DNA from 2 places in the Rhodococcus sp. NPDC078407 genome. Region 1 is predicted to be linked to the other one. Evidence: riboswitches for the same ligand, from Rfam matches in the RefSeq annotation. Region 1 holds a riboswitch; the other holds the start of a gene.
What was found. A riboswitch is a leader RNA that binds a small molecule or an ion and turns the genes downstream of it on or off. The one in region 1 is predicted to bind cyclic di-AMP.
Positions count from the first base shown of each region.

Region 2: another riboswitch for cyclic di-AMP. It lies ahead of ACIGGF_RS00830 (C40 family peptidase); the one in region 1 lies ahead of ACIGGF_RS12440 (transglycosylase family protein).

Region 1 covers NZ_JBITUQ010000010.1:36,134-40,585, forward strand. The annotation lists gene ACIGGF_RS12430 (helicase-associated domain-containing protein) at 1-834, opposite strand, end outside; gene ACIGGF_RS12435 (hypothetical protein) at 896-1,084, shown strand; gene ACIGGF_RS12440 (transglycosylase family protein) at 1,163-1,774, opposite strand; cyclic di-AMP (ydaO/yuaA leader) riboswitch at 1,783-1,990, opposite strand; gene ACIGGF_RS12445 (YccF domain-containing protein) at 2,260-2,634, opposite strand; gene ACIGGF_RS12450 (hypothetical protein) at 2,637-2,855, opposite strand; gene ACIGGF_RS12455 (cold-shock protein) at 3,058-3,474, shown strand; gene ACIGGF_RS12460 (DUF2771 domain-containing protein) at 3,487-3,999, opposite strand; gene ACIGGF_RS12465 (MFS transporter) at 3,996-4,452, opposite strand, start outside.
Region 2 covers NZ_JBITUQ010000001.1:180,836-185,287, reverse strand. The annotation lists gene ACIGGF_RS00845 (Lrp/AsnC family transcriptional regulator) at 1-90, opposite strand, end outside; gene ACIGGF_RS00840 (DEDD exonuclease domain-containing protein) at 230-1,945, opposite strand; gene ACIGGF_RS00835 (hypothetical protein) at 2,116-2,397, shown strand; cyclic di-AMP (ydaO/yuaA leader) riboswitch at 2,513-2,674, shown strand; gene ACIGGF_RS00830 (C40 family peptidase) at 2,693-3,247, shown strand; gene ACIGGF_RS00825 (NlpC/P60 family protein) at 3,548-4,452, shown strand, end outside.

The sequences.
Region 1 (4,452 bases):
CTTGAGCGCGGGGGCAGGCGATGCGGACAGAGCTTCGATGATCAGGACGCAGTGCCTACCGAGTTCGAGTGCCTCGCCTGCGGCCGCAGCGTCGACGTCGGTGAGCGACTGCGTCTTGGTGGCGAGCTTCGGCTCGGCGAGCGACCGTGGATCGGACATCGGCTCGCCGCGCAGAATCTGCCCCACCTGGACGGGCAGCTCGACGGTTTGCTCGTCCAACCAGATCAGCAGGCCTGCGGCAAGCAGCTTCTGAACGGGCCGATCCGGGGGAGTGCCCGGTGCTGCGTCTCGGGTGCGGCCGGTCGGTGACGATCGGGCGAGCGTGTCCAGCAGGTTGCGTTCCCCGTCGCCCAGTTCGGCGAGGGCCGAGGTGATGTGCGACTCGGTGAGATTGTCGACGGGATCGAGCGCGCGTCCGATGCGCCACGGCACCGCGTCCGCGGCGGCCGCACTGATCCGGAGACCGGACGCATCGCCCCACACCAACAGCCGTTCGCGCAGCTGGGCCAACGCCTTGTCGACGCTCTTGGCCGGTGCGCGTTTGTTCACGACGGTCAGTAGCGCGGCGCGCGTGACGGGCCGTTCGTAGGCCTCCTCGACGACGAGGATCTCGAGCACGGTCAGTGCCAGGGTGTCGAGGGTGTCCGCGGTGTGCAGAATCGACCGTCGCTGCTCGGCCCGCCCGGCGAGTACGGCCAGGGAGGCGGGCGGCGGCGCGGTCAGATCCGGACGCAACGACATGGCTCTGATCAGCTCGGCGTCGGAGCGAGCTGCGATCCACTGAGGAAGATCGGGGGGCATATCGGTGTGTCGAGGCACAGTCGTGTCGGTCATCGCCTATCAGATTAGAGACCTGGGCTGGTGCTCGCCGCAGTGCAGGTGTCAAAATGGGCGCATGGTGAACAAGTCGAAGAAGCCCTATGTCGATCCAGGCTGGCCGGACACCGCTCGCGGTGACCATGCGGTGACCGAACTCTCGTCCGCTCGATCGGGTGGCTTGTCGCCCTTCGGCGAGGACACGGAGTTCCCGCTGCCCGTCGAAAGCCTGCCGTATGCGCATCCGGTGACCGTGGTCAACCGCTAGCCGGCCACGCACCGACGAAAAAGCCCCCGACTCGAGGTCGGGGGCTTTTTTCGTACGAGGCGCGAAGCGTCGCAGGCCTTACTGCGGCAGGAATGCCTTGTTGGCCTGGTAGAAGCTGACGACCTGCGGGTCGAGCTGGATGCCCTGCGCTGCGTTCTGAATGAACGAGGCGATCGCCGGGTCGTTGGTGATGTTCTGGACGGCGGTGACGATGCCGTTGACGACCTCGGCAGAGCTGTCGACGGCCGGGATGGACGACAGATCGGGGAGGGCGGGAACTTCGGGTGCCTTGGGCGTGACCGGGACGCTGCGCTCGGTCGGTGCGCTGCTCAGGCCGAGGCTCGAGGAGCACGAGGGCCATGCGCCCCAGCCCTGCGAGTCGAGGACCTTCTCGGCCACTGCGATCTGCTCTTCGCGGCTTGCCTGGTTGGCCGTGGCCGCGTACTGCTGGCCGCCGTGCGCGTTCCAGGTGCTGGGGGAGAACTGCAGTCCGCCCTGGTAGCCGTTGCCGGTGTTGATTCCCCAGTTGCCGCCGGCTTCACACTGCGCCAGGCGATCCCAATCGGAATCCGGTGCTGCGTTGGCAGTGCCGGTGAAGGCGATGCTGGCGGTGCCCATGATGGCTCCGGTGACAGCGACCTTGGCGACGGTCTTGCCAGTGGTGCTCGGCTTGCGATGACGTCCGCTCATACGAGTTGAAATCCTCTCCACACGCGCCTGCGAGGTCAGCTGTCGGGTTCGGGCTGAGAGGTAGCCCGGCCGTTTTGCTCACTCCTGAAAGTGGGCAATTGGGCTTCACCCCAAGGGAAGTCGAGGCAACGTGGTGAGCTGCTACAACTTCCCGGTTGTCCGTGGAGGACGTGGGTCCCCCGTCCTCGTCCCCTGGGTGATCGTCGAGGGTGTTCCGGTGTCCGCGGGACGAGGTTTGGCGCTGCGGACCGGAATGTGGCCGAACTTTCCGGCCGCTGCTGACCGTACTGAAATTCCCGCCTTACGTCACTATTTGGTAACTGTCGGTTTCGGGGTGCCGTCGCGAGCATGTTTTGTACCTCGTTCCGGTCTTCGGCGTCTGCCCAGCTAGCGACTGTGAAGGCCACTGAACCCCGGTCCGTTGCCGACCCGTTACCTCAGTGTTATGTGACGGAAGTCACATTCACCCTCAGGCGTCCCGAAGGTCACCGAATCGCAACGATGTCCTTGCCGAGAGGCATCAGTGACACCGGAATCAATTTGAGGTTCGCGATCGCGAGTGGGATTCCGATGATGGTGATCGCCATCGCGATCGCGGTGACCACGTGGGTCAGCGCCAACCACCAACCCGCAAGGATCAACCACAGCACGTTCCCGACGAGCGCGCCGGACCCCGCTCCCGGTTTGTCGACGATGGTCGACCCGAACGGCCACAGTGCGTAGACGCCGATGCGGAACGACGCGATGCCGAACGGAATGGTCACGATCAGGATGCACAGAAGAAGTCCGGCGAGAAAATAGCCCAGTGCCAACCACAGGCCGCCGAAGACCAGCCAGATGACATTCAGTATCAATCGCATGGTCAACGCGCCCGTCGTCCCGATGCGAGCGCGTAGACCAGGGCCAGTACGAAACCGGCCGGTGCCGAGAACATGGCGGTCAGGTACAGCGCGAGTGGCGGCTTGGCGTCGGAGAAGATCGGAAACAGCAGGATCGCGACGATGGCGACGAGGCCGATCGCGAACAGCGCAAGCGCGATGCGCAGCAGAACGGTGCTGCTCTTACGGGTCGATGTGTCCACGACACCACGGTAGTGCGAAGGGCGGTGCTGTGAAGAACCGTGCGACGAACAACTCGAGTGCCCTGTCGGTTTCATCGCGCTAGACTGGTGTATTCGCGCTCTACGTTCTCGTGGGGCGCGAAACTTGTGCAACCCGCAGGTCCGAACATCGGGCATGCGGACATCGAAACGACCGACAGCAACAGATGAACGGGTGAGCTCAGTGCCGACCGGCAAGGTGAAGTGGTACGACGTCGACAAGGGATTCGGATTCCTCTCTCAGGAGGAAGGCGAGGACGTCTACGTGCGATCGTCGGCGTTGCCGGAGGGCGTCGAGGGCCTCAAAGCCGGTCAGCGTGTCGAATTCGGAATGGCCGCGGGTCGTCGCGGACCGCAGGCGCTGAGCCTCAAGGTGCTCGAGCCGGCACCCTCGGTGCGTCAGAACACCGGCACCACCCGCCGCGAGCCCGTCGAACGCAAGCACACACCCGATGAGCTGCACGGGATGGTCGAGGACATGATCACGCTGCTCGAGGCGACGGTGCAGCCGGAACTCCGCAAGGGCAAGTACCCCGATCGCAAGACCGCGCAACGCATCTCCGAGGTGGTTCGGGCCGTCGCCCGCGAGCTCGACAGCTGAGCTCGGGGCCCACTACGGGCGCGTGCCGATCGACCAGATGGCGTGGCTGACGAAGCCCTCCTGATTGGTTTCGGGGTCGATGATGCCGGTGGGCAGTCGGATCTCGATCCCCAGCAGGGTCCGGTCGCTGTCGTCCGTGGTGGGCACCGTGACGCTCAGCTTGGTTCCGGGTTCGTTGAATTCGCCTACCTCGACGACGTTGCCGCTGTCGTCGCCGTACACCAGGGCGAGTACCCACGGTGCCGAGTACACCGCCTCGGGAAGCGAGAGCTGCACCGTCGGGGCCTCGCCGATCGCGATCTCGGATGTCTCACCGACGTTGGTGCACAGCGGGTCGCTGATGGCGCAGTACAGGTACGGCTCCACGTCGACAGCCCGGCCGTTGGAGTAGGCGGAGACGATCGGTTCCTTATCCGGCGCGTTCCCGATCAGCAGGGCGAGCACCGCCACGAATGCGACGGCGATGACGACGAGACCGGCGGCGATGATCGCCGCGATCTTCTTGGTGCGAGGAGCGAGTTTCACTTGGTCACATTTTCGCCGAAGGAGCCGTCGGACATTTCTTGTCCGACGTGATCGGGGCGGTTGCCGCCGAAACCGGGCAGCAGCGATCTGCCGCGATGGGTGAGGAATGTCTGCACGAGGCCGATCGTAAGCAACACCGACACCACGGTGAAACCGAGCCAATATTCAGTGGGCAGCAGCACGCCGAGCGTGCCGCCCAGGACCCAGCACAGCTGCATGACGGTTTCCGAGCGGCCGAATCCCGACGCAATCGATTCCGGCGGCAGATCGGCCTGTAGAGACGCATCCAGCGAGACCTTGGCCAGCGCGCTGGCGCTCGACGCCACCAGAGCGGCGAGGGCTGCGGTGAGCAGACTGTCGGTGATCGCGGCGACGACGGCCACCACCGTCACCGCGATGGTGCATCGCAACACGACCATCGACGGACGGCCGAGCTTGATCCTGGCACCGAGC
Region 2 (4,452 bases), on a different contig from region 1:
CTCCGACACACCCTCCACATCGGCAACCGCCTGAGCTGCCTCCGGGATCAAGTCGGCCTCGGCGTCGATCAAGACGATGGCGTTGATCATCTGTGCTCCTCACGCATCTCGAGCCCGATACGACGAGCCTCACCCAACCCTAGTTCCGCGGGCTCCACTGGTGTCGCAAGGGTCGTTCCGCGGGCTCCACTCCTGCTTCAAAAGTCGTTCCGCGGGCTCCACTCCTGCTTCAAAAGTCGTTCCGCGGGCTCCACTCCTGCCGCGCGGCTTCTCTCGCCGTTCGACACCAGTCCTCCCACGAACCCGCAGATCGCGCCGGACTGCAGTAACCGCTGCTCGTTCGTACGATGCGAACCCCATCAGTTCGTAACCAGGACGCGATCAGACCGACCTCCTCCGGCGGCGCACCTCGAAGCGGCGTTCGATCGGGAATCACCGTCTCGGCAGATGCGGTGATCGCATCGACAACAGGCATCGGGTGCACCCCACGCGGCGCGACCGCAGCGCCGGCCAGGCGACCGAATCGCACGACGATCAGCTCCCAGCCGCCGTCCGCGGTTCGCCGGGCGGCAACGAGTTCGGCGATAGCGGCGACCGCCGCAGATCGATGCATTCTGCGGAGCGCGTCGACGGTAATTGCGATTCGGTCGCGTAGGCGCGCGGCAGTCTCGTACAGCTCTCTGTCCGCGAGTTCGGACACCCGACTGCGCATGGAGTACAGGATCGCGTCGTCCTGTCCGCACACGAGCGCGAGAAACCGTGTCGGTGCTCCCGCATACTCCTCGGCCGTCAGCGGCCCGGACAGCGACGCTGGACACCCGCCGACGTCGGTCGACGGGCAATCGTCGCCGTGGCGAACCGACCGTGCCAGGCGGCGCGTGCAGGTGCGCAGACGACAGAATTCCGCCACCAGCGCCGACGCCTCCGCGGCGTCACCGCGCACCGAGAACGGTCCGAGGCTGTCGGGTGTGGGCGTGCGAACGATCGACAGGCGTGGAAACGCCTCGTCGGTGAGGGTGATCCACCAGCCCTTCTTGGGGAACTTCGAGCGGCGGTTGTACGGCGGAACGTGCGCGGAGAGCAAGCGCAGTTCTCTGACGCCGGCTTCGAGTGCGTGCGCGCACTCGACGTGGTCGACGCGCGTGGCCAGGGAGACCATTTCCTTCATCCGGCCCCTGGTCTCCGAGCCGGTGAAGTAGTTGCGCACCCGACGCTTGAGGTTGTTGGAGGTGCCGACGTAGAGAACCTCGTCGGACGGGCCGCGGAACAAGTACACGCCGGGCGTACCGGGCAGGTGCGCGGCCAGACCGCGCTTGGCGCGCTGACCGGCCGATATCGCCGGAAGATAGTCGACCAACTCGGCGTAACTGTGTACGCCCTGGTTACCCACCCGTTCGATCAGACCGTGCAGTACGTCCACGGTCGCACGGGCGTCGTCGAGTGCACGGTGCGTGGGTCGGGTGCTCGATCTGAACAGCATGGACAGTGCGGAGAGTTTGACCGACGGTGCCTCGTCGCGCGTGAGAACCCGTCTGGCCAGCTTGACGGTGCACAGCACCTGGAACCGGGGCCACGCGATGTCGAGGCGACTGGCGGCGGCTTTGAGAAATCCTGTGTCGAAGCCGGCATTGTGAGCCACCAGCACCGAGCCTCTGGCGAACTCGAGGAAACCGGGTAGGACACGTTCTATTCGAGGCGCGCCGATCAGCATTGCGGAGGTGATGCCGGTGAGCTCCACGATGTAGGGCGGAATGGATCTGCCCGGATCTACCAGGGTGGCGAATTCCCCGAGAATCTCGCCACCTCGGACCTTGACCGCCCCGATTTCGGTGATGGCTTCGGTGTCCGCGCTGCCGCCGGTGGTTTCCAAATCCACGACGACGAACGTCGTGTCGTGCAGGGGGGTGTCCAGTTCGTCGAACGACAGCTGGATGGGCAGGCTCACTCGGACGACGGTAGGTCCGAGGTCCGACAGAAACGATCATCGCGGCGTTGCGCCCGCATCGTGTCGCCGTTCCTGCGCCCTGCATGTCACGAAACCTGTCGGTGGCGGACGCTACCTTTCGCTCGATGGCCGATTCGGCCGCCTGAAACAGCAAAGAGACAAGGATCACAATGATCATCGATTGCAGTGACTGCCTGGTCCGTGACATCGCCTGCGCGGACTGCGTCGTGACGGTGCTTCTGGGGCCGCCCGGAATGCCGTCGAGATCGGACGGGCGGTGGGTTGGACCACCCTCGCCGATCACGCTCGAGCAGGAGGAACTCGGTGCAATGGGAGTTCTGGCGGACGTCGGTCTCGTGCCGGCGTTGAAGCTCGTCACCGACGCGAACGCGCCGGCCGAAGGCCCGTTGTTATCGACTCGTGACACACCGGGGGATCAGCGCGCCGGCTAGCGGGAATTGGGCCGAATTCGCCCGCTTCGGCGAGTTGGGGTCGACACGGGGGTATGCCATTTCGTAACCTTCCTGAGACCTTGCGGAGTCTCGCCAATCCAAACCGGAGTGGCGTCGCAAGTCACCGCCTAATCGTTCACTCGCGAGAGTGTTCGTACCGGGAACCCGATATTTACTGGGGTGAATCCCGCTGAGCCACCAGACAGTGGCCGGTGGGTAGGGCTGCTCTTCCCAGCCCGAACCCGTCAGCTAACTCGGTCGGCGGACGATAGGAAGAAACGGAGCACCATCTTTCGTGGCGTCACAACTTTTCAACCGATCATTGCGGCGAGTCCTCGTAGCCGGAGCGCTCACGGCAGGCGTGGTCATTCTTCCCGCTGCACCCGCAATGGCGGCCCCCCTCACCATTCCCGGCGTCGGAACTTTCGAGATTCCTGACATCCCGGGTCTCCCTCCCCTCAACCTTCCGGGTGTGCCCGCACCGGGCGCACCGTTGGCACCCCAGGTCACGCCGGCAGCGAAGGCCGTTCAGGCCGCGGAATCCAAGATCGGAGCACCGTACGTGTACGGCGCTTCGGGTCCGGATTCCTTCGACTGCTCGGGCCTGATCCAGTGGGCGTACAAGCAGGCCGGCGTCAGCTTGCCCCGGACCAGCTACGACCAGGCAGCCGCAGGCACTCCGGTCTCACGAAACAACCTGATCCCCGGTGACGTCGTCTCGTTCTACGGCGGATCGCACTCGGGTATGTACATCGGCGACGGCAACGTCGTGCACGCATCCACCTCCGGCGTGCCGGTCAAGGTCGCTCCGGTCGACTCGATGCCGTTCGATGGTGCTCGTCGCTACTGATCCGGACAGCAGACGTTCGCTGTGACAGACCGACAGGGTCGAGCCGTTCACCGGCTCGGCCCTGTTGTCGTCGGCGGACCTCGCGACACGCCGGTCCGGTGGACAGGGAAGCATCCAGTTCGTAATCTGATCGAGACCTGGTCGATGTTTACTTTGTGACCTGTCATCCAGAACGCCCTTCTATTTCGGACCGCGTTCACGTCCGCGCCCGCAAAAGCATGGGTATGGTTCGTTTCGATCTACTTTTCCAACCGCTGCCTCGCTCGAGGCGGCATGTGTGAGGACGGAGAGTCGCTTTCCGTGGCGATATCGAGATCTACCCGAGTGTGGCGACTGACCGGAAACTCGGTGGTGGCTGCTGCATTGGCAGCGTGCATCGCCTTGGCCCCGACGACGCCCGCAACGGCGCAGCCGGGATTCGATTCGGCGTCCGACGCCCAGGCCACGCTCGCCGACCTCTCGCGCCAGTCCGAGCAGACCAACGAGGCCTTGAACAACGCTCAGGTCGATCTGGACGCCAAGAAGCAGCAGGAGCTCGACGCGCAGGCGCTCGTGGATCAGAGCCGGGTTGCGTTGGACGCAGCACAGACGCAGCTGGCGGCACTGAAGCCGGCCATGGACAAGGTTGCCAACGTCAACTACCAGGGCGCTCGAACCAACCAGTTGTTCGCTGTGATGGTCAGCGATTCGCCGCAGCAGTTGCTCGATCAGATGTCTGCACTCGACGTCATCTCGGCCGATACTGCCGAGCAGGTCGCCCAGTTCAAGCAGGCGAGTTCGGACGCCGCCAATGCCGAGCAGGCCGCAGCGACGGCCGCCGATCAGGCCCGGGTTGCGGCCGAGCAGGCAAAGGCGGTCAGCGACGATCTCCAGGCCAAGCAGAGCGAACTGCAAGGGCAGATCGCCGAGGTGATGGCCGCCTACAGCGCGCTGTCGTCCTCCGAGCAACTTGCTCTCGCCGGATCGTCCATGCCCGAGGGTTTCGATCCGAACACGCTTCTACAGAATTTGACGCCCGGATCCGGGGCCAGCGCATTGCAGGCCGGTCTGACACAGATCGGTAAGCCGTACGTCTGGGGCGCGACCGGGCCGGACGGGTTCGACTGCTCGGGGCTGGTCCAGTGGGCGTACAAGCAGGTGGGCAAGACGCTGCCTCGGACGAGCCAGGCCCAGGCTGCGGGCGGAACTCCGGTGGACCAGAAGGA